Regions from separate parts of the Paenibacillus sp. FSL L8-0502 genome, predicted to be linked through region 2. Evidence: riboswitches for the same ligand, from Rfam matches in the RefSeq annotation. Region 2 holds a riboswitch; the other holds the start of a gene.
The links. Region 2 has a riboswitch for cyclic di-GMP ahead of NSQ57_RS02055 (collagen binding domain-containing protein). Riboswitches for the same ligand answer to the same signal wherever they lie in the genome.
Positions count from the first base shown of each region.

Region 1 (12,491 bases), 920 kb from region 2:
GCGCCAATGCTGACGGAGTGACCTTAAGATCGGGGAAGCTGGCGACCACCTGATCCATAATCGCCGAGGAGATCATAATTTGCTTATAGGAGTTCGTTAAGGCTATATTCGTTTGAACTACACTGTAATCGACGACACCTGCACGATCCGGTCGTGGCGTCTGGTTGATAATGAGCTTTGCGGTAGCTTCATAAATCTGCGGGGTAAAATACATATTTTTTATGCCCACTACAGTACATACTAGCAGTACGATGCTACCAATCAACCACATTCTTTTACGGATCAAACGGATGTACTCTTTCAACTGCACAAGACCAGTCCTCCCTGATTGACTTGTTTTCGATGCAATAACGCTTGTACTGATCCTCTGCATAACGGGGAAAAGAACGGTGCATGACCCTCTAATCTATAGTAAAATGTTGTATAATAGCGCATAGAAGGTCTAGCCAGCGAATAAGCACAAAATGCTCATCATCGGTGGCCTCTTAGGGTATATAAACGAAGACATCAGTGAAAACTATTAAATAAAGATACGTTATGTAACTTACATAACTAATTTATGATACAAAACGTATCTTGTCAAGCGTAAACTTGCTTTTTTACCTTTCTTAACCTTGCCTTCAGGAGGAAAAACGGATGAATTATGGCACCCGCATCGCTGAATTACGAGAACATAAGGGATTAAAACAAGAGGAACTAGCACAATCCCTCGGAATTACGCGGGCAGCTCTTTCTCACTATGAAAAAAATAGGCGCAAGCCAGATTTCGAGATCCTGACCAAGCTCGCTGATATTTTCGGGGTAACGATTGACTACTTGGTGGGACGTACGAGCCATCCGGCGGCAATATTGGATTCAGATGTGAGGGAATTTGTGGACCAGCTTGAACTGTCCGATGAGGATATTCTGCAACGTTTCAACCTGACCATTGATGGACGCACCTTGTCTGAGGAAGAAGCCAAACGTTTTATTGCATTTGTCCGAATGGAACGAATGATGGAATAAAGAAAGCGGCCGACTGCTTCACGTCTCGCTCAAGTAAGACCAGCCGTTGGAATTTACACGCGCTTGTCCTTCCGGTATGTGGTTCCATCCGCGTCGCTTTCTAGCCATTCTGGCATCGTGAACCCACATTGGAGCAAAATGTCCCGGATGTCCAAGTGGATGGCAGCTTTGTCTGCTTTCTGTACGTTGTTTTGAAAAAGAGGGTTGTTCCCCCCTAATTCTGTCTCCTTGTTCATTCAGCACTAACCTCACTTTATTATTCTTGGTCACCGGAAAGAAATTTCCCACAAACCTTGTATGTATAGTCACGAACAAAACTATTATATATGAATACACACCTGCAATGTTGTCGTCTTATGACGAGAATAAAAAAGGATTTTCTTATTTTTTTCTTCATTATACGTAAAGTATTGGCAAATCAGAACGATTTTCCAACAAAAAAGAACCTGTCAGGTCCTATTTTCTCCTGATAGGTTCTTTTTTGTTTTATTTCGAAATGATGTTAGGTATTCGAACTCTAAGGTCCTATATGCATTCCGATCTGATTAAGCGGCCTCGGCTGCCTGGGAAACCTGAGTACCTCCGGTCGCTCGGACTTTGTAGACATAGTGGCCTCCGGCTTTTACCGTGCGGTCTGTATACGTGCTTCCCGCTACTTGCGAGGCAATCACCTGATAGGCCCCGTCGGTTCCGTCAGCACGCAGCACATCATAGGAAGATACGCCTTCTGCCTGAAGCCAATTAATCTCTACCGCCCCATCCTGAACAGAGGCAGCCTTCACCCCTGTTGGAGCTGAAGCTGCGGTCTGATCTGTACTTTTTAATTCCAAAATATATTGTACCGCTTCGCCAGGACCCAGCTTTTCTTCAAAATCAAGGGCAGGAGAAGCCTTGAGCCCTGATATGGAACGCTGTGCCTGACTGTAAGTGGAACCCGCTCCAAAACGTTCACCCGTGTACAAACCGGCATTCGGCATTGTCACCCGTACACGAACGGTCTGCGTGGTGGATTCGAAATTCACTAGATTCACCAGCAATTTGTTTGAAGTAGCGCCGCTACCTGCCAGCGGTTTAAGCTTGGACGTATCCACCGCACGCACATACACCATTTTATCCTTGGTATCCTCTGGATTCAGCACTGTATAAGTCAGAGGTTTTCCATGGGTGGCATAGGCTAGACTCAAGCGTCTCATGATCTTAACACGAGTGTCCTGTCCCTGCCCGAACGGATAAATTTCTGTGTTGGCCGGGTTATGACTTTGCAGATCGAAGCCTGTTTTAAACAGCGTATAATCTTTATAAAAAGCAGCGTGCTGGATAAACATATCGGCAAACCCAATTTGTGAACGCATAATCCGGTCGAATGCGGCTGCTTGTGGCTGACTAGCCCCATAATCTGGATTATCTCGATGCGTATCATTGGTACCGAACTCCGTGTTCAGCATCTTCTTCGCCAGTCCGTCGCTCGAACCGCCGAAGGTTTTCAAATTTTGAATGAAGCTGCCCCCGCCCTCTTCATTATACGATTCACCGTAGGCGTGTCCGTTGGTCAGGTCAGTGACTTCCTCCAGCTGTTTACGCTGCGCCGGGTCTCGCTCCCATCCATCCGGATCACCGCATTTTTTCGTACCTCCGGTTTGATTTTTGCACGCCTTGGTAGAGTACGTCGGCCAGTAGGCCCAACCCGGCGCTACCGTTTTGAGATGCGGTGCCAATTGCTTCCCTTCCGTATTCAACCACTTAGCTACAGCCAGATTTACCGCCTTGGAGCGATTAAATAATCCAGGTTCGTTATCTACTTCATAATATTGAAGATAAGAACCGTATTTTTTTACATAATCGCGCAACTTTTGCTTGGCCGTTTCTGGCAGAGAACCATCTTTTTGCAGCTTGATATCACCTGTATATAAATACAAAGCAGACGATTGCATATTATACTGCTTTAACGTTTGATAGTAATCATCCACGTCTGTACATGCCTTGCCCACATTGCTGGCACAGGTGACCCTCATGACATTGCCACTATAAGCAATTCCCAGCCATTTGAGAACGTATGGTAAATGCTTAACTGCACCCTGATCATAATAAAATTCTTTATTGTTCACATTTGTTCCGGTCAGTATATATTTACCGTGTACCGGTTCGGTCGCAGGTGAAGCTAACGTCTCCAAGCTCAAGTCATCCCAAGTCCACCACACATTTTTATCTTCTGCAGAGGAGCAGTATAGGCAGCGCGCTGTCTTTAGCTTGAGTACGTTAACACCGCTTTGCAATTGCTCTTTGGGTATATACAGCTCGTAGTTGTTTTTGAAATTATAAGCACTCCCAGTACCGGATACTCCGGCAATCTGAATAATACCGGACAGCTGTTGATTTGAAAATACAGCCATTTGTGGGACTGCTTTGCCCGCATCTAAAATCCGAACACGGAATATCATACCATTGGGAGGAATCTGATTCAGCTTATACTGGAGTGTCAGTTCAGGGTTCGTGGACGCATTCAAACCGGGAGGAATATCTCCACTGCTGAGCAATACCGGAACTGTTGTACTCTCTTCTGCTACCGACAACGCTGACATTGCTCCTTTAGCAGATGATTCGGTAGAGGCAGCTGCTGTAGAAATGTCGATATTATCCCTGCCGACCACACCTTTGAATTCCGCTGAAGAGTCATCCCTCTGCCCCAGCTTCCATACTGGACTGGCAGCTGCTACTTTATCCGTCTGCAATTCTGCGCTTCTTGAAGGCGTGTATATAAACCAAGCGATCATCGCTATAGCTACGATCGCTAGTAGTCCAGATAAAACTACTGTATACCTATGGGATAACCATTTTTTTATCATATGATCGACCCTCTCTCCTCAAATTTTTGGACCGGGAAAGAGTATTAATCAAGGAAGAAACAAAGCGTTTCCGGGAATCACCGCTTTCGCTTCATGCTGACTTTCCCACATTAGACGTGCCATCGCGTCGCCTTTTTCATCATAGTATTCTACTTTTAAATCTACCATTTTGCCTGCTTCCAAAGTCATACTGCCTTTACGCTCTGTCCAGCTTTGTTTGAACCAGCTGTCAATCACCAACTTGCCGTCTACCCATACACGGATACCATCATCGGATATCGTGGTGAACGTATAGGTCTCGCTATATTGCGGTTTGATTTTACCCGTCCAGCGAACCGAGAACTGATCGGCATTCACCTTAGGGTCAGCGGCATTGGCACGCCAGTTGTAGTCCAGCTTGCTATCTGTACGGATCAAAACAGGACTTCCATTCAAATTCATATTGTTAAAATATTCGCCACGCAACCCGTTCACATATACCACATCAGGAACAGAAGGAGGAGTCGGAGCTGGGGGAACGATCACTACTGGCGGAGCCGGGATAGGCTCACTTTGTCCCTCGTCCGGTAAGGTCGGTATATCTGTCCCAGGTGGTTGAATCGTTTCCAATCCATTCTTCACATCATCCCGCGTCAAACTCCTCGAATCATTCATATAATCCTGAATTTGATTTGTTGTGTTATTCTCAGTCAGCATCTTGCCCCAAGTCATGGAATATACCCATTTAGGTTGAGCCTGCAACACCTCAGAACTAGGCATCTCACCGTGCTCCCCAATGGCAATCGGCTTATTCCGTGCCAGCCCAAGCAGACCTTCGTAATGACTTTGCTTAAAATCATTGTTGTAAATATCTACTGCCAAGATGTCCACTCTGTCATCCCCCGGGTATTTCGGGGTGTACGGGACAGTATACGAATTGGGCGCATTCGGACTCCATACCCACAGCAGATTGTTCAATTGATGTGTGTTGGTAAAACGGTCGTACATGATATTCCATAGCTGATTGAAATTATTTTTGTTTCCCCACCAGAACCAGTCGCCATTCATCTCGTGGTAAGGTCTCCACAAAACCGGAACCCCTGCATCACGAAGCTGCTTTAACGATACAGCGGCCTTATCCAGATCGGCAATGAGGAGGTTATACTGCGTAGTACCTGGGGTCACGTATTTGTTGAACTCTGTCTGACTTACTTTCGCCTGTACATTGGCCCAAGTCAGTGGCCTACCTGGTAGCGCTTCATGAAAAGTCATCGTCACAATACCACCGGATCTGTCCCAACGGATAGCACTATCGACGACATTTTTACGTTGCGCTGCTTCTGTAGCGTCAGATTGACCAGAGATAGCTCCCATCTCATAGCCGTGTACACCTACATATGCCTGACTGATTTTTTGGACCTTGTTACTTAATTCATCCGGACTTTCCAAATAATCATGCTGACCGGTGACTATTTTTTTCCCTGAGATGTTGAGTAAATAATTGTATAGTTCACGGGCCTGAGTAGAAGCGTCCGAATTAACAGGTTGTAATGAAGCGGCATTCGCCACAGACAGAGAATCACCAAAACCGACGGGCAACAATGAAAAAAGCATAACAACGGGGAGTACATGACGTATCAGTCGATACAGAGGAATAAAATTGAATCTCACTTTCGCTCTTCCTTTCGGTAGCCAGGCTGCCATCCTTGTGGAAGGCCCTTTAGCTTTGCGTACCTGCCTTTCGACAGGGCTGCGTTTATCGTTGGAAGGAGTTTGGATTCCTTCTTACCCTAAGTATCGACTTTATTTTACCAAAATTTAATAGGTCATGTTCATGAATTTACAGGTTTTCGCCCAAATTCGACAGTTTGAGCCATGAATTTTCATGAATTTGTCTTTTTTTCGTTTTTACGAAAATAATTATGAGATAAATTGGTGACGGGAAATTTCATTCCAATCCATACAAAAGCGGACAATATCCTCTTCAACCAATTCAGAGCCAGTCTGCACCTCAATAAAATCCACATCTGTCACAGCCAAAATGCTATGCTTCGTCCCTTCAGGAATGCGGACTACATCACCAGCCTTTACTTTGTGTAGCTTCTCATTCAAAATAATTTCCGCTTCACCGCTAATAATGGTCCAGATTTCACTCCGTTTGAAATGAAGCTGGTAGCTGATATTTTTGCCTTTTCGTACGCGGATTCGTTTGGTCAATACCTCGTTGCCCTCGTCATATTTGACATAATCCACAACCCGATACTGCCCCCAACGACGTTCTTCATACATTGGACGCTGATCATGAGCCTTGAGCACTTCTTTAATACGAGGACTTTCTGCCTTATTGGTCACAAGAATGCCATCCGGGCTAGCCGCTACAATCAGATCATTCGTTCCAATGATCGCCACAGGAATGTCTAACTCGTTAATAAGACTCGTATTGACGCAATCCTCCGTTACTACACCTCTGCCCACTTGTTGATTAGACATTTCTTCTGTGAGCGTATTCCAAGTACCTAAATCCTTCCAAAAACCATCATACGGAAGAACTACAATGTCCTTTTCCTTCTCGACTACTTCATAGTCAAAACTGATTTTTTCCAGAGATGCGTATTGCTTTTGCATTTCTTCATAATTCAGCGGCAATCCCTTGGATGCCAAGATATCCAGCAAATAACTTAATTTGAACGCAAAAACCCCGCAGTTCCATAGAGCATTGCGTTCAATCAGACGCTCCGCCTGCTCCCGGTCGGGTTTCTCTTGAAAATGGCTCACTTCGCGGTAGCCAGTGCTACCTTGGGTGGCATCGTTTTTCGGAATAATGTAACCATATTTCTCTGAAGGATAGGAAGGGACAACCCCGATTAATGCAAGCTTGCCTTCACTCTCCTGAAGCGTATGTTCCAGTTGGGCTACGGAGGCGAAGAAAGCATCCTCAACATAAGGATCTACAGGCAATATAGCTACAATTTCATCAGGTGAAACACCTGCAATGGAATATAAATAAGTCGCTGTCAGCGCAATCGCAGGAAAGGTGTCTCTGCGTTCTGGCTCAACAATGATACGCGTATTCGGCCCAACCTGACTCTGGATCATTTCGACCTGTGCTCTCCCTGTCGCAATAAACGAGGATTCTGATAATCCGTTGTCTCCCAATTGTCTCCATACCCGCTGTACCATGGATTCCGAAGTCCCCTCCGGGCTCTCCAGTACCTTCAAAAATTGTTTGGAACGGGAATCGTTGGACAAAGGCCATAATCTTTTACCGGAACCACCAGACAAAAGTACGAGCTTCATAACTCTCCACTTCCTCTCTATATTGGTTGGGTGATCGTTCTGATGATGAGTTGACTACCCGCTACGGAATGCATTTGATCTTACGATCGCTGTTGCCGTGGGATTCTTCGGATTGTGTAAAACATTTATATGTAAGAATCCCACGTCAAAGGCGAACGCTCCGCTTCTCCAGATTCAAATCCATCCCTGCGCTACTCAAAAATGCATCATGCCGATCATACCGTTTATTGCAAAAGGCGCGACCGGACATGATTAAGTCCGGTCAGCCTGTAAAAATCTCACGCTTTCGGCGCTTGCCCGCTGTGCTTGCAAGCTTCAAGTAATCGAGGTTTCGTAACGCCTTGCCCAGATTGCCTTCGGCAACCACAATGGCAGCCTTGATCGGAAGGAGCGGCATCAACCGCGCCGCTCCTTCCGATACGCCCTTCCTACTCCCATCCCATAAGGTGGGAGTTTAAAACTGTGACTCCACGGCGGAAAGCAGCGGAGCGGGCAGAATTGTTCTGAAGAAGCGTCAGCGTTTGCCTTTACCCCCGGATTTTAACCTTTGAATGTTTTACACAATCAAGAAAATCCGGGGGTAACAGCAATCGGAAGAACAATCTGCACGCGCAGCGCCTCCCCCACCACCACAGTCACTTTTTAAACTTCCACTTTATCTCTGTTCCACCCACTCATCCGCGGACGACCCACGGAATAGTATTCCAGCCCGGAGCCTTGAATCTGTTCCTCGGCGAATACGTTACGACCGTCAATTAGAACCGGTTTGCGCAGAAGGGAGGCCAGTTGTACGAGATCGACCTTTTTGAACTCTTCCCAATCGGTCAACAGGCACACAGCGTCGCTACCTTCGGCGGCTTGCTGTGGGGATGAGCACCACACAATATTCGGGTGATCCACGTGCTCCTTGAATTTATCCATCGCAATGGGATCATACAGCTTGACAATTGCGCCTGCCTGAATGAGCGTTTCTACGATTTCCAGTGCTGGAGCTTCGCGGATGTCATCTGTATTTGGCTTGAAGGCGAGGCCCCAAATGCCAATCGACACACCGTTCAGTTGACCCAGCGATTCACGCAGCTTGGATACGATCATAAATCGCTGGTCGGTATTCACCTCGACCACCGATTTCAACAACTTAAATTCATAGTCTACATTACCCGCAATTTGGATAAGCGCATTTGTGTCTTTTGGAAAGCAAGAGCCACCATACCCGATCCCTGCTTGTAGGAAAGAGGAGCCGATCCGTTTGTCCATACCCATACCATCAGCCACACAGGTTACATCGGCGCCAACCTTTTCGCAAATATTAGCGATTTCGTTAATGAACGAAATTTTAGTTGCCAGGAACGCATTGGACGCGTATTTGATCATTTCAGCACTACGGATATCCGTCACATAGATTTTATCCGTGAACACCTGATGCAGAGTGACCATTGTTTCACGCAATCCAGTATTGTCCAAACCAATAATGATGCGATCCGGATGAAGCGTATCATTGATAGCTGAGCCTTCTCTCAGAAACTCCGGCGCAGATACGATATCGAAAGACAAACTCGTGTGACGAGCCAATACGTCCTTAATCTTTTCGTTCGTTCCGACAGGTACAGTACTCTTGGTCATAATAATCTTATACCCGTTCATGGCTTTCCCAACATCAGCAGCCGCCTGTTCAATGTAGGACAAGTTCGCCTCGCCGTTAGCCAGAGAAGGCGTACCTACCGCCAAAATGACGATATCCGAGCGGCGTACCGCATCAGCCAAATCCGAAGTAAACTCCAATCGACCTGCTTCCAGATTCAGCGCAATCAATTCCTCAATACCCGGTTCATAAATCGGAGATTCTGCCCGGTTCAACATGTCGATTTTGTACTGCTCCAGATCGACACAAATCACCTCATTACCTTTTTGCGCAAAACATACACCCGAGACGAGCCCAACGTATCCAGTACCAATTACAGCCAGCTTCATTCCGTTCATCCTCCTTTTAGAAAGTTCACATAGGCTTGTTCTACATACTTTTTTAGTTGATCCTTGAAGTTATCTTCATCAAATTTGCGGGCATGGGTAATGATATCGTCCACATTCCATGCATGCTGCTCGACCTTTGCGACGGCCTCTAGCACATCCTCTACTTGATGCTTGCGGAAAAATACGCCGTTCACATGAGGAACAATCGTATCCAGCGCTCCCCCACCCTGAAAAGCGATAACAGGCCGTCCGGCCGCATTCGCCTCCAAAGGCGTAATACCGAAGTCCTCTTCGCCCGGAAAAACGAGCGCTCGGCATTCTGCCATCAGCTTGTTAACCTCTTCGTCCTCAAGCCTGCCGAGGAACTCAATGTTCGGGGCAGCCATACCTTCGAGTCGTTTACGATCTGGTCCTTCACCCACAATGCGCAGCTTGAGACCGTTACGTTTGAATGCTTCGATCGCGAGATCGATGCGCTTGTAGGACACCAATCGGGATACGATCAGGTAATAGTCACCGATGTTTGTAGCGCGTTTAAAACGGGATGTATTAATAGGTGGGAAAATGACATCCGAATCCCTTTGGTAATAGTGCAAAATTCTTCTTTTAACAACCGAAGAGTTGGCGACAAACTGGTCTACGTTGCGCGAAGTTTTGGCATCCCATGTTTTCAACCGGTTCATGTACAGCTTTAGCATGTTTTTGAGCAGGTTGGATTTGGACTGCCGGGCCATATATGTATCGTAATCCCAGGCAAACCGCATCGGTGTGTGACAATAACAAATGTGAAACGTATGTTTGGGTACCTGGATGCTTTTCATAAATGCACTGCTGGAGCTTAAAACAATATCGAAATCCCTAAAATCAAAATCACGGATAGCGATGGGATATAGCGGCAGCACTCCTTTGAAGTTGGCCTTCACTCCTGGGACTTTTTGTAGCCAAGTGGCTCTAATATCCGCATCTTTCAAGTTACGCGACAGGCGGTCGTCGCTGAACACCGTTGTGAAGATAGGAGCCTCCGGATACATATCGTGGAATACCTCTACTACCCTTTCCGCTCCGCCCATTTGGATTAAGTAATCGTGTGCTATCGCTATTTTCATCTAAATCATCCTTTAACGCGAATGTCGGTCAGACTCCTGCCAACAAACCCTTATAGTAATGAACTATATCCTTAACTGTGTTCTCGATGACAAAATGCTTCTTGACCCGTTCCATCCCTCTCTCACCCATCTGCTGACGTTCCTGTGGATGCTCCAACATCCAGCGGATGGCTTCTTCCAGCTTAGCCGGGTCACCCGGTTCAATAAGTAGCCCGGTTTCATGGGGTACCACCGTTTCCTTGGGTCCACCCTCATTGGAAGCAATCACTGGGAGACCAGCAGCCATGCCTTCAATAATGACCTGACCGAATGGTTCTGGTGTAATAGAGGTATGAATCAGTAAATCACAACGCTGCATCAGGCCTTGAATGTCATCGACGTGCCCCAGCAGATTGACATTAGCCAACCCGTATTCGCGCATCGTGGACTCTAATCGTTGCTTGTATTCCTCTTCTCCGAACAATGCATCTCCAGCCAGCCAGAATTTCACGCGCTGATCTGGTAAAAAGGAACGTGCCGCTTCCAGTAAAATATGTTGTCCCTTCCATTCCGCCAATCTGCCGACCAATACGACGTTAAACGAGTCATCACCACGTGAATGCGCAGCCGTGTCACGTGCTGTAATTGCTTTGGCAAAAGCGGAATAAACGACGAGCGTCTTTTTGTCCGGGGGTAACTCCAATGCACTCAGCGTGGACTTGGAATTGGCAATCACTCCGTTGGGCAAAAAGCGGGACATCAGCCGAATCCCTTTGGCTACAATCGGCTTCAGATACGGCGGACCGATGTGATCACGGATATGCCAGATCAAGGGTAGCTTCGCCGATTTGGCAGCTACTGTACCATACAGTGCAGACTTGAGCGAGTTCGTGTGAACGCACACGACCTTTTCCTCACGCAGCAAGGGCGCAAGTTTTCTACCGTATGCCAGCAAACGAAAAGCTGCTGCAGGCGCACCTAGATTCACGGCGTTCCGTCCCCGATTGCGAATCGAATCGTCCAATGGAACGATGCGCACATCAATATCACGCTGCCGAAGCCGATCTGCCAAATCGCCCTCCTCTGCCAAAATAACGAGCGGGTCGATATGTTCCCCGATATTCGTCAGTATGTTATACAAAGCGACTTCGCCGCCGCTCCATCTTGCCGTATGGTCAATATAAGCTACTCTCATCATTTCGCCGCCGCCTTTCTGTCAAGGACCTGTCGGAACACCTCTTCCACCTGCTCCGCTACATGTCCCCATGTATATCTGCTCAGGACATGGTCCCGGCATTCCCTTGCATTCGGTAGAAGTTCACGATGATCCAGCACACGCAGCAACCCTTCAGCAATGGCTTCACTGTCCGTTCCCTGGAACAATAGCTCGGGACGGAATCCCCTTAAAATTTCCTTGCTACCGCCCACAGGAGTGGCCAGCACTGGCAGTCCCGAAGCCATTGCCTCCACCGTGATCAGACCGAAACCTTCCAGCGCCTGTGTAGGTACGACGAACAAATTCGATGCTTGGTGGTACAGTGGAAGCTCCTCATCCGACACATAACCGAGCAGCCTTACATGGTTATGAAGATTGTATTCCGCTACCTTGGAAGCCAATTCCTCCATCAAGGGGCCCTTCCCTCCAATCAGCAGCAGATGATCAGGATGACGCTCGGTTACTCGTCTCCATGCTTCGAGTAGCTGTAGCAGTCCCATTCGATTAACAAGACGACGAACGGTTAGCACAATCGTCGCGTTTTGCGGCAAATTCAGACGCTCTCGTACTGCTCCCCGATCCTCTGCTGGGTGGAACCTTTCTACATTCGCCGCTCCGGGAATAATGTGAATTTTGCTGAGTGGAACCTTATAGTGCTCATGCAAAATATCCCGAAAAGTCTCGCTTAGCACTATAAATTTATCCGACAGACCGTAGGCCTTCATTTCAATGGATTTAGCCAACGTCGTTTTTAGAAAATGCTTGATACCCTGTCCTTCAATCTTCATTTCCTCCGTCCACGGTCCGTGAAAGGTGGTAACTACCGGGATTCCTCTTTTTTTCGCCTCCAGCGCTGGCCCGACACTATAGGGAGCAAAATGGGAATACAATATATCCATCGGTTGCTTGTCGAACAACTCTGCTGCATATTTTTGCATTAGCTCCCGGCGCTTCCAGATGGATTGCTGCTTGCTGCCAATCGTATGAATCCGAATACGGTCGGGTGCTTGCGGCTGCTCGTCACTACAGATTAGAGCATCCAACGTATTGCGCTCTAACGTAAGCTGCTCACAGATCGATTGGAAATATGTGTTG
Region 1 is NZ_CP151958.1:1,371,739-1,384,229, reverse strand. It holds gene NSQ57_RS06160 (Wzz/FepE/Etk N-terminal domain-containing protein) at 1-310, opposite strand, end outside; gene NSQ57_RS06155 (helix-turn-helix transcriptional regulator) at 637-1,005, shown strand; gene NSQ57_RS06150 (hypothetical protein) at 1,059-1,241, opposite strand; gene NSQ57_RS06145 (hypothetical protein) at 1,551-3,848, opposite strand; gene NSQ57_RS06140 (glycosyl hydrolase) at 3,897-5,498, opposite strand; cyclic di-GMP riboswitch class I at 5,512-5,592, opposite strand; gene NSQ57_RS06135 (sugar phosphate nucleotidyltransferase) at 5,748-7,124, opposite strand; gene NSQ57_RS06130 (hypothetical protein) at 7,387-7,524, opposite strand; gene NSQ57_RS06125 (UDP-glucose/GDP-mannose dehydrogenase family protein) at 7,767-9,095, opposite strand; gene NSQ57_RS06120 (glycosyltransferase) at 9,101-10,201, opposite strand; gene NSQ57_RS06115 (glycosyltransferase family 4 protein) at 10,230-11,378, opposite strand; gene NSQ57_RS06110 (glycosyltransferase family 4 protein) at 11,375-12,491, opposite strand, start outside.
Region 1: linked by a shared signal. The riboswitch ahead of NSQ57_RS06140 (glycosyl hydrolase) and the one ahead of NSQ57_RS02055 (collagen binding domain-containing protein) in region 2 are both predicted to bind cyclic di-GMP.

Region 2 (12,491 bases):
TTTTACAGTAGGGAAGAAGGAATTTAGGGTAAAGGAAGGTTAGACAATGACGAAAGCTATTTCACCGCTAGTCACGGCATTGGGCATGGAGCCCCATCCAGAAGGCGGCTGGTACAAAGAGATGTGGAAGGCCAATTTTCAAATTCCGAAGCCTGTATTGCCGGATGTATATTCTGGTCCGCGCTTTGCAGCTTCGTCTACGTATTTCTTGCTGCATCCGGGCGAGTTCTCCGAGTGGCACGTGGTCCATTCTGATGAGCTGTGGTTATATCATAGCGGAAGCCCTGTAGAGTTGAAATTGGGTGGAAGCGGAGAAGAGCCTGGTGAAGAAACTGTGATTATTGTTGGTGCAGATGTGGAGGCAGGACAGCATCCACAAGCACTCGTCCCAGGAGCAGTATGGCAAACGGCACGTCCGCTTGGGGATGAGCCCGTACTGGTAACCTGTGTGGTTGCACCAGGATTCCACTTTGATGATTTCAAGTTGATTGCCAAGAATCCAACTGAATCGTAATGTGAACATTGGCGGGTGTATTTCTGTAAATGAACAGGAATGGCCCGCCTGATTTATTTTTACTCATAAAAATAGGCGCTTTAATGGCTTTAGGTGCTTAGTTTGGCCTGAACAATGAGACGATGGGTGGGATTTATGAGAGGGTCACATGTAATCAGGGTGAGCAGCTTTTGTTTTTTGAAGCTTTTCAGAACAGACACGTCCGTAGGATCGACCATCTTCAGGCTATAAACGCTATATACATATTGGTTACCCCGAGTGTTAACAACAATCTTATCCCCGATCTTCAATTCATTTAGACGATTAAATAAACGTCCAGAGGTGCGGGCTCGATGAGCAGCAATGGCGGCATTCCCCGCCTGTCCCAGCGTCCCCGTTTCCGGCATATGTACAGCCGCGTGTCTCATATTTATCCTCGTTGCGCCTTCCAATACAGGGAGCTTTAAAGCAATACGACTTATACTAATAGTGGCTATGGGAGTTTGTTCATTAGCGCTTCCAATGGTAACAGGGGGTGTGGAAGTATTTTGTCGTGCTTCACGAGCCGGGACTTCCGTAAGAGTAGTGGACAAGCGAGCATAGCTGTCCGTAAGACTGGGGGGCCATAGCGCATCGCTTTTTCCTGATGGTAGTTCTGCTGCTTTTAATAGCTTGCTTTGTTCCCGATCCTCATTCCATTCCGTCGCTTTAGGAAACAAAATAAAAAGTAAGCCTAACAAAATAAATACGTAGGAAAGTTTACGCAGACTCAGCAATCTCGCCTCCCCTAAGCAAAGTACGGATTATACATATTTTTTTGAAAAATGCCCCATTCCCGGCTCATTCCAATCGGAAATGGAATGAGGCGAGAGATCAGGGCAGGTGATCCATTTTACTTTTTGTTCGTCCGTGTGAATTTCAACAATACGCCCCACATAACCAACGCTATGCCTGTCAAATAGAACGGAACGGGGCTGCTTTCACCTGTTTGGGGCAACTGATGTACCGCAGGTGGATCCTCTGGCTCTTCTGGCTCTTTCCCGGGAACCTTGACACGGATCTTAGGTTTGGGATCGTCTTTCGAATCCACCGGAGGAGAAGGATCTTGATGAGGCATGACGGCTGGCGGCTCCGGCGGTATAGGTGCAGGTTCCTCCTGTAGAAGGGCTATGTCCTCCGGAGACATTGGCAATGACGGAGGAACGGTTACAGACGGAGTATCGGGTATTTCCGGATCTCTGTCATGTTTCTTACCTGAGCCTCCAGACGGGGGTGACGGGTCTGGATGAGTAGGCGTTCCTGGTTCGTTTTTCTTTTCTTTACGGTTGGTGATCACAATCTTTTTTACACCAGAGCTTTGTCGCAGTGTTGCGTCTATTTTGATCTCAAGCTTGCTCTCGGTGATTTTATAGCCCTCCGGTGCTGCCAATTCCTCCAAGATGTAATCGTCATGAAGCAAGGAGGAAAAGATGATTTTGCCTTCCTGATTGGTGGTCTGAATGAGAGGGGCTCTTTTTTGACCTTTATCATAGAGTGCAAACTGTGCGCCAGGCAGTACCTTCTCAGGCATATCCTGGTCTACCTTGGTCAACTCAAGACTTTCGGTCACACCCCCGCCGGAACCGGAGCCGGAAGACGTTCGTACAATGATTTCCTGGCTGGTTTCCCGTATCTCTGTCGTCAAGCGATCCCCCTCAAAGGCAACCTTATTACTCACTTTGGCTTTGTCCTCAGCATGAATGAATGATTGGTATTCAAGAATAAAAGCAGAGGAAATATCCTTGGCAAAAGCAAGTTCAAAAGTTTGCTGGCCTTGAGCATCTGTTTTGATATACAGCTTGTAATCTTGGTTTCTAATCAACTCGGTGCCCTTGGTGGTATTTCCGTTGGCAGCGATGATTGTAGAGTACAAATGAAAGGAATCCTCGATTAAGATTTGATTGCTGCTAGGCTGATCTATAATTTTAGCGTTGGATACATGTGACTGTCCTTCATTGATGCGGATGCTCCAGTCGATCTTATTTCCATTTTGTGTACCGACTTTAGATACATATTCTCCACCATGAGGTACCGTGACTTGCGCTGCCCATTTGGAGACTGTTTTTTGTCCATCCAGTAGAAGGGCTTGATTATGAATTTCCTTGTCAATCAGTTCTCCTTCCAATGAAGTTTGAAAGGTAATCCAGTAGGGAGTCTGTATCTGCTCCTTGAACTGGATACGCAATTCATTCCCATTTTGCTCGGAGGGAGGGATAATGGTGTATTGATCTGCCGGGATTTCAGCCCCTTTTTGTACGCCATCCCACCATCCCAGCAAGGTCATATCGTGTACTTTCACGGAGCCGGGCAGTAACTTCTGACCTTGCAGCAAGGGGTCTCTCACTTCCGCGTGGTTTAGGATCTTGCGATTGTAGTTGGCTTTAATGTCCCAGGTAATGAGCTTGGAGGTCGCATTATAGCTTCCTTGCTTGGCACCGTTTCGTTGTGTCATAAAGTCCGGCCAGATCGGGCACTCCACGGCATGCGATGATGTTTCTCCGTCTTCAAACTGGTATTCTATAATGGATTTATTACGAAACTCAGGCTTCGTCGTATCCGTTTTCCAGTCATTGTTATAGGTGGTTGAATACTTGATCGTATAAGCTTTATGAATGGTTTTATGAAATTTGAGCGTAAATCCTTGTTTATAGTCCTGTGATAGCGGAATCAGCTCATAATCCGTGGGGGCACGTAGCTTCGTTGTTCCGTCAACAGTTTGAATTTTCAGGGTGTCCGGCAACAAGGCCAAGCCCCCGTTTGGAAACACATCGTGAATGACAATATTTTTCATGGTGTACAAGTCTGTATTAATGGTAATCACCCAAGGTATGATTTTGGTGTTGTAATTGGGTGTGTCATACATTTTAGTCATAACTCCGCTTGTGATTTCTGTCGATACGATCTTCTGGATTCCATCTGAGGTTATGATGTTTATAACTTTTCCATTTTCATAGACACGGCCTCTGGCTTGAGTCTGGTATCGGATGGTATAGGCTGAATCTACGTCAAAGTTAAATTGAAGTTTGAAGCCGTTGCGGTCCGGATAATCAACTGGGATGACAGTATACGCCCACGATGGGAGTTCCTCCAGCGTGTTTCCTTTAAATACTTTCAAGGAACCGGGTAGCAATTCTTGAGTTTTGTTGAAATGATCAATTAAAAGAGCTTTGGCTTCGGGGATTTTTGTCTCGCCGAAGTTGTATCGTATGGCCCACGAGAGTGTTTGTGTGGCATGATCATATTTTTCAACCTTTTTGGACAAAAACTCACCACGTTCTACCTGAACAGTACCGGTAGCAGCAACGTTCTCTATCGCATCTCCTGAAAGCGTTGCTGTGTTGGAAAAACGAGTTTCGTCGCCAGTAATGCGCGTGGAATATTGAATCTGGTAGGCCGTGTTCATGCTATCGTCTTGAAAACGAATCACAAACCCTGTCCCGGCTTGATCTGCTTCAATGGCATATTCACTCGCATTTACTAGGTCTCGAACAACGGTCGATCCGTCGATATTGACTTGGAGATGATAGAGCCGGATAGAGTCTCTTCTGAGTTCCAGTCCTAAAGGAATTGGATCGGTGATGAAGGCATGCTTTACGGTGTTTAGCTGTTTGTTCACATCAATGGTCCAGTCGATCTGATTTGTGCCAGCTAGTTTCCCTTGTTTGCTTAGGGTCGGCCCTGACTGGGGCTTTACATTCACGATGACCGTTTGCACCCCGCCTTTGATCGGAATCGCAATGATGACCTCTGTACTACCTTTCACTATTTCTTTTGTAAACTCGGTTTTGATTTGCAGTTTGCCGCTGACATTGGAATGAGTCTCTACATATGGGTTAAAGGTCATGATCACCTTGCCCTGACGATCTACTGTGAAGTATCCCACGGTTCCGTCGGTAGTGACTAACGGAGATGAGATATCAGTGTAGATGACAAACTGTTCTGGTAAGTGAAAGGTGAAAGTGTCTCCTGACTTATAGGTATTGTCAGGAAGCTCCCATTCATAGCCTAGTTGGATGGCTGATCCGATGTCGAATTGGCTGTCGGGACTATATACTGCATCAATGACATGCCCTGATTCGTCGGTCAGGCTCAACTTCGTTAGTATGCTCTGCGGAGTTGCATCATGTTGAGATTTTGAACTGACTGCTCCTTGAACGAAGGGGGGCGTGTTTGAAGGAATCTCCCTGGGAGGTTCAAGGTTTGGGACACCGTATACAGCATCCGTAACGGTATGTGTAGGATCGGATACAGCACTCTGCGGCAGTTCTGGGGCTGGAGCATCTGCGTAAGCCAGTGTTGCGTTGAAAAAGCTTTGGACAATGAGCAATAAGGCAATGATCATTACATTTATTTTTGTTCTCATGCTCCAAGTGATTCTCCTATTCATCGTAATATGGCAATGCTTCGTTCGAAATTAGTATATTCAGCATGCTAGGCTGACATGACTATCCCAATAGAAAAAAAAGCCCTGATCATAGCGATCAGGGCTTTTTTCGAGATAGGCATAGCAAATTGTGGTGGATCTATGTAAAAAAGGGCATAATAAAAAGCTCGTTCATCTGGTAGCTGGCTGCCATCCGGATAGGAAGGCCCTATAGTTTTGCGTCACTGCCTTTCGACAGCTTTGCCATTAACTTGAATAGCTTGTGCGTCTATCATCTATCAAACTGGTTTCATGTAACCTCTCATTTACAGCTTGGAACGGTTCCCCCACTTTTTGCGGAAGGAATGAGGTGTTTCTCCTACATGCTCCTTGAACAGGTTAATAAAATGGCTCGTATTGGGAATACCTACGTACCTTGCGATATCCACAATGGACATGTCACTGGTTTTAAGCCAGCTTTGAGCGGCCGTGATACGGACATTAATGAGATAATCAATCGGAGAGAAACCGATCTGCTTTTTGAAATTTTTAGCCAGATTAAACTTGTTTAATTCAAACATATCTGCCAGCGAGTCCAGTGTTATTCGCTCACAGTAGGACTGATCCAAATATTGCTGTACCCGACGTACTTCGCTGAGGGTTTCAGCATTCACATGCTGGTGATCATAGGGATGCTGCAAGATGCACATCAGTATTTCACCAATGAGCCTGGACGTTAGCAGTTCAGCGGAAAGACTTCTGTCAGACTGCCCACAAATCAGAGCATGCAGTTTGTCCAATATAATATACGGATTATGCATGGATATTACCGGTTTATTATGCTTGGCAAATTGTTCGTAAAAGTTTCCGATCAGGTTGCCGTACAGGTATAAGCTGATAAACTCCCAGGCTTCATGACCGGAGGTGCTATATTGCACATACTCCTCACAATTAATAAAAAACAAATCATGAGGCTTTAAAATATATTTCTTGTCCCGGTATAGTAATTCTCCCTTACCAGACAACGTAAAAACAAGCAAAAAAGAGGCGAGTTCTTTTCTTTCCACCGTAAAAGCAGAAGTTTTTTGGAAGTAGCCTAATTCCTGAATATATAAAAGGGATTGCTTGGCAAAAGCGGAGGGAGTGCGCACAATTACGACAGGTTCGCCGTTCCAGAGGCCCTCGTTGTTTTTTTGGTCTGTTGTCATATTCAATTCCTTTACAAAGAAGCAATTTTATCTAGCTTATCTTGGTTTGATTTAACCAATATATAATGGCTGATTAAACATGATTTACTATATAAAAGTTTATTTTATCACATGAAATATGTCTATATATCAAAATATGTTTGTAAGTTTTATAGAAGCCTCGCTCTTATGGACATCTAACCTGATCGTCCGTATAAAAGGTCGAATATTGTTGAAAGAATTCTGAGGTCATCATGGATTCAAATCCTTTCTGGGGTCAAAGATAGAATTAGTGCTGAAAAAGATATCTTACATGCCCATTCAACTTTTCCCTTCACTTCTCCTTTCGGTTTAAGAAATTTAGGACTTGGTTCTGATAAAATGGTTCGTAAGGCTTATTATTAAAAATGAGATTTTGGGCCTAGTGTTGTGATTTAGTTCACGAACATGAATGTAAAAAAGAGAGATATATGCATAAAAAATTACGCAAAAAGTGACCTTACGCGTTTCATCAAGAGTGCTTTCAACTTTGGAAATGACACGGGCAATGATATGATGGGTAATACAGGTATAGTGCTTTACTTACTCGACAGTCAGTTTGGAGGATTACAGGATGGGAAAACCCAAAAATACGAAAACCGCAGCGGCTTGGTCGCTTGTTATTCTAGGGGCAGGCTTTGCAGCCACATTGCCCTTCCAGCAATATGGCTGGGCTCGTTTGTTAGCCGGAGCTTTTGAGGCAGGACTTGTAGGGGGACTGGCGGACTGGTTCGCTGTCACTGCTTTGTTTCGTCATCCGCTAGGCATTCCGATACCACATACCGCGCTGCTTCCTAAAAATAGGGACAAGCTCACAAATGCCTTGGTGAGTACGGTGGAAAATAACTTGCTAAACAAAGACAGCATCGCGTCTAAAATTGCAGATATTCGTTTGGCCGATTTGGTGCTGGGTGGTGTGGAAAAAGGTTTGCGCACGCCGGAGGCGGCGGCATCCATAGATGTTCTTGCCAAGCGGCTCGTCCAGTCGCTCCCGCTCGCGGAATTGGCTCCGGTCATCGTGGCAGAGCTCAAGCGGCAGATGACTGACTTTGACGCCGGACCGCTGCTGGAGGCGCTTGCTCGTCAGACCAGCGAGAAGGGTTATGATCGCCGCGCGCTGGATTACACGCTGGAACAAGCCGAGTCCTGGCTTTTGCGACCCGAAACGGGCTATACGCTGGGTACCTTAGGTATGCAGGCTGTCAGCGGTTTGCAGGTGAGCGGACTGATGCAGTTTGCCTTGAACGCATTCCTCGGCTATCTGAACGAAGAGCGTATGGGTGAAATGATTCGTCATTTTTTGCTGGATCAGGTAGCAGAACTGCAACGGGAAGAGCACCCGCGCCGTCAGGCCGTGCTGGATGGTCTAAGAACACAGGTGACCCGATTGGCGACGAAAGATACGGTTCAGGAAGGGTTGAACGGCTGGAAGGATAGCCTTGTTGAAGCCTGGGAAGGTGATGCGTCGGTGCTGGGAAAAATGGAGGAACTGCGTATACGCTTATTGGACTACATGGAAGACGGAAGCTATGTGCAGACCTATATTTTACCGCTATTGGATCGAATGTTGACTGATTTAAGAGGGAATACCGAGCTGCTGGACAAGATTAATGTGCGAATTGTGGAAGGTATTACTGGACTGGTGGAAGCCAACCATAGTCGGATTGGTAACTTGGTGCGCGAAAATGTAGACAAAATGGATAACAAATCCCTGATTGCACTGATGGAGGACAAACTGGGACAGGATTTGCAGTGGATACGTATTAATGGCGCAGTTACAGGCTTCCTGATCGGCATTGTGCTGACAGGTATCCGTATGCTAATCCAATAGATCAGAAAAAGCTACAGATAGGGTTGTGGAAGCATGAGGCTTTGGCATGAACATTTAATCGACAAGTTACCCCGTCCGCAACTGCTGGGGCAACATCGTGAGTGCTGTGCCCTGCGCGGGAATGGGTGGGGCAAGCCACACGCCACGGTGAATTATGTGTTCGATTATCACCCCATGCTGCTGGTGCGCTATCATAGGCTCATTATGGACGAAATGAAAAGCAGAGGGTACAATGTTGACCCACTATGGGAACAGCCTTTGTATCGCGGTAAGCAGTGTGAGCCTTGGGAGGCAGAGCTGGGTGAGGAACTGGCAGGCGCGGGTGCATATGTGGAGCATGACGATGAGTATATGAAGGAGTGCCTGGATAACCTGGCTTCCAAGGGGATTTTAATAGAAATTGAAGTGACCTAAAAAAGACGGGCTGTGGTAGGTTCATCATTCAGATGAAGTGCCGCAAGCCCGCTTTTTTGATGCTTCAATGTTCATCGTTTGGGAGAGAATCGGGATATTAGATTACAGAATCCAGCGTGTGACCTTTTCCAGGGGTTGTCTGGATTTTTCACGTTTGGGTTCATGAGCGCGATAACCGAAGGCAGCAATGACTGAAATATCGAGCAGCCCGTTCTCCAGCAGTCCTTCTTCCTCCAAAATGGCATGCACCTGATCGTAGTTAAAACCCTCAATCGGACAGGAGTCAATACCGATCTGAGCCGCCGCGGTCATCATATTGCCTAAGGCAATATAGGTTTGCTTGGAAGCCCAGTCAAATAGCGTACGTTCGTTTTCCAGCAGGTGTTGACTTTCACCCTGGAAAATCTTATAGCGGCCTGTCAGTGAGGCAAATTCCTCCTCAGACATACCTTTAACCTCTTTATACATATACTCCACGTAAGGAGAATCATAACGAACATCCTTGCGCGCCAAAATCAGGATGACGTGGCTAGCCGCAGGAATCTGCTTTTGGCCACCGCTGGAAACCGCAGCCAGCTTCTCTCTTAATGCCTGATTTTGTACAACTACAAACTGCCATGGTTCAAAACCGACGGAGCTTGGAGAAAGTCGCCCGGTTTCGAGAATGAACTGAAAATCCTCTTCCGGTATGATGCGATTGGGATCAAATTCTTTCGTGGCGTGCCTGAACAGAAAGGCGTCCAGAATTTCCTGTTTTTTAGCTGATGTATTAGACATAAAATGTACTCCTTTGGGTATGGGTTTAGTTGGTGCTCTATGGGTTTTCTGCTACTATAATGAGAGCTGATATCGAATATATAGTTATCATATAGAAAGTTTTTGCAGGGAACAAGTACGCACATATTTGTTTCTTGTCATACGTCTGAGGCTATTGGTTTACACATTCTACAGAAAGAAGGGTATACATGGCACAGGAGATGGAACATGCAGTTAGCGTTAATTTTGGATGTCCGGTAGCGAAAACCGTCGGGGTTATAGGCGGCAAATGGAAGGGAGTCATCTTGTATCATTTGACCACAGGACCGCGGCGCTATAACGAAATTCGACGGACCTTGCCTAATATTACACAGCGGATGCTAACCTTGCAGTTGCGTGAATTAGAGAGAGATGGCATTGTGCACCGTGAAATTTATAACGAGAACCCACCGCGTGTGGAATACTCGCTTACCCCGTTAGGAGATACGTTAAGGCCATTGCTGGATTTTATGAGAGACTGGGGGATCTTCTATGGAGAACAGGGTTGCGAGCCTGTGACGACAACTTCCAAATCAGGCAAGCACTTTTGTTAAAGGGAATGAAGAAAGCCCGCCAGATGATTTCATAGAAGACTCATAAGAAATCATCTGGCGGGCGAAATAAGGTCGGTTTTACTTGGATAAAATGTACACTTATTTAAACTCGATGGCTTCGTTCATCTGTGACCAGGCCGTTTCTCCAATGATGCCCAAGCGCCAGATAGCGATTCCTTTGAGGTCATAACGTTTGGCTAAACCGATCTTGGCGTTAACGGTGCTGTCTTTTTCGCTACCCATCGAAATCCCCAAAATGAGCTTGTCCCGCGAGGTTTCCTTCAAGGCCAGTTGGATGGCTTCATCCACTTTTTCCAAAGGCTCAGGTGTAGCCTTTTGTCCGTAATCATAAGCCATGATGATCAGATCGTCCGCCAGATTGCCCAGCGTTTTGTAGTCATAGCCAGAGTAAGAGCTGTTCAGCGGATGCAGAACGACGGTGAGCTTGAGCCCGGCCTGATGCGCTTTGGTCGATAGCTTTTTAATAAAGGTGTTGTAGTCTGAACGAGCTTTGGCTTTGTCGCCGCTCCAGCCCAATCCTTCCAGGTCTAGCGTAATGCCTTTAAATTGTTTGTCGGTGGCGGTGCTGACAATTTGGGAAATGGTTTGTTCTTGAAGCTGCGCATTTTCCAAAACTTTGGTCAGCTCGTGATTGCCATCTCCGGAATAGACCATCAGGTAAGGGGAAGTCCCCTGGCTGTCTGCCTCCTGCACAATGGACTCTGGCGTTACAGTTCCAGCGGCTTGAGGCCATTTGTATTCTTTGCCGTTTGTGGTAAATTGTCCGTTCGTATCAATTCGACTCCAGCCGAAGGCAACGACGTTAAAATCCGGTATTTTGGATTTTTGGTCAAAGGAAGACAGCGCATAGAAGCCTACTGTATACATGGCTTCACGTGGCGATGTAATGGAGACCGTCCGCGTTCCTTGGTTCCAGTTCACCGTGGCTCCAAACTGCTGCCCGAAAAAGCCCAGCGGAATCATGGTGCTGCCGTGCACGGTTTGCGGAGCGGCTGTTAGTTGAACCGCTTGTCCGTCCACTGTGGCATTGCGGCTACCCATCTTTAGAACCACCTGCTTGGTAGAAGAGCCTTGCGCCTTGGTAGCAGTGATGCTTTGGCTGGCTTGATCCCATTTCACTGTAATGCCAAGAGCCTCAGAAATCGCACGAAAGGGAACCATGGTCGTGCCGTTCATCATGGCAGGTTGTACAGGGAACGGTAATGCATATCCGTCCAGCATAATGCTGATCTTGCCGGCTTCAGCTTGTGCCAAGGGGCTATAGATGCCCACTGTGGTACTCAGAAAAATAGCACTAGATAACAGAGCTTTATTTACGATTTTCATCCTATGATCTCCTATGCTCAATAGATTGCAATGCTATCATGTTAGAATCGTGAGGGTTCTACCTATTTTACCAAAAAAATGATAGAAAGGTGAATGTGAAATAATAGGATGAGATGAATCTGAGTATGTATTAAAGCTGACTATTAATCGTTTTCTTTCATACAAAAAAAGCTGACACCTTTTAAATAGGTATCAGCTTTTTCTTTTTAAAACGCTCTTAACTTTATACGTAACCCAGATTACTTGCGGCGCTTGAGTGCAATGCCGACAGCTGTGGCACCAAGAACGACTGCAATGATCGAGAGAACGAGTGCTGTCGTTTGTGCAGCAGAGCTGGCTGGAGCAGAAGCGGCAGGTGCAGCTTCTACAGCATTGTTCGAAGCAGGTGCGGGGTTGCTATCATTAGCCGTATCTGTGCTGGCGTGGCCTGCTGCCGTACCCGCCGAATCGTGTCCGCTGTCTGCGGCAGGGGCAGGAGTTGCGGACGTGGCATCCGCCGTGATTTCGGTAATGGAATGAGGATTGCTACTTCCTTCGTCGCCTGTCCATTCCACGATACTTCCGTCACTGTAATACTGGAAGGCGTCCCAGGCTGCTGCGGTATTCTGGTCTGCATTTTGCGCTACAAAGCCGAAACGCTGATACTGACCTGCTTGAATGCCGTCTTTTTCAGTCGTCCAGGTCACGGTGATTACTTTGCCAGAGCTGTCTTTTTCGGTGGCTACCTTCCAATCCGGTACAGGCTCGTATTGTTTGAAAACGACCTTATTCGGAATTTTCAAGGCGACTTTGGTGGTTGGAATGTTTTTTTCCACGGGTACTTTCAATGTGTACGTTTCCCACGCATTAGGTTGTGAAACAGAAGGCTTGACTGTCACATGTGCACTGGCCATACCTGCAAAAAGTAAGGCACCCGCTGCGATTAGACCCACAGAGGTCGCAAACCTGGAAAATCTGGATTTTGCTGTTTGAATTGTTGTATTCATATTCAATTCGCTCCTTTTAAGTGAGGATTTCACAAAATCCTGAAGTATAAAATAATTATTTTTTACCGCCTACATGCAGGGTGAATTCAGCATCAACCGCATCGAGTGAAGCCGTCAGAGCATGTACCTTTACCGCCCATGTTCCTTCGGAGGTCATCAATTCCTGACTGCGGAATGGCTGTTGCTGCTTCACAGGTAGAACAAATTCCTGTTGATCTTGGTCAGGGTCTGCTGGAGTGAGCGTTAATGTAACCTGCTGGATTCCTGAAACGGCAGCACCCTTGCTGTCCTGAACGGATACCTTAAATTCATTGCTGCCCACAGCATTGGGACTGACTGCCAGGGTAACGTTATATCCACCCGTAGTGCGAGTCTCCTCAAACGGTACAGCAGGTGCCTGACCGGGTGACAGGTGAGTGAGCACCGCAGTCAACAGCATCACG
Region 2 is NZ_CP151958.1:455,141-467,631, forward strand. It holds gene NSQ57_RS02045 (cupin domain-containing protein) at 47-514, shown strand; gene NSQ57_RS02050 (class D sortase) at 604-1,269, opposite strand; gene NSQ57_RS02055 (collagen binding domain-containing protein) at 1,386-4,895, opposite strand; cyclic di-GMP riboswitch class I at 5,091-5,171, opposite strand; gene NSQ57_RS02060 (AraC family transcriptional regulator) at 5,222-6,103, opposite strand; gene NSQ57_RS02065 (DUF445 domain-containing protein) at 6,696-7,952, shown strand; gene NSQ57_RS02070 (TIGR02328 family protein) at 7,986-8,366, shown strand; gene NSQ57_RS02075 (NAD(P)H-dependent oxidoreductase) at 8,469-9,143, opposite strand; gene NSQ57_RS02080 (winged helix-turn-helix transcriptional regulator) at 9,332-9,715, shown strand; gene NSQ57_RS02085 (stalk domain-containing protein) at 9,815-11,062, opposite strand; gene NSQ57_RS02090 (DUF1775 domain-containing protein) at 11,302-12,048, opposite strand; gene NSQ57_RS02095 (copper resistance CopC/CopD family protein) at 12,104-12,491, opposite strand, start outside.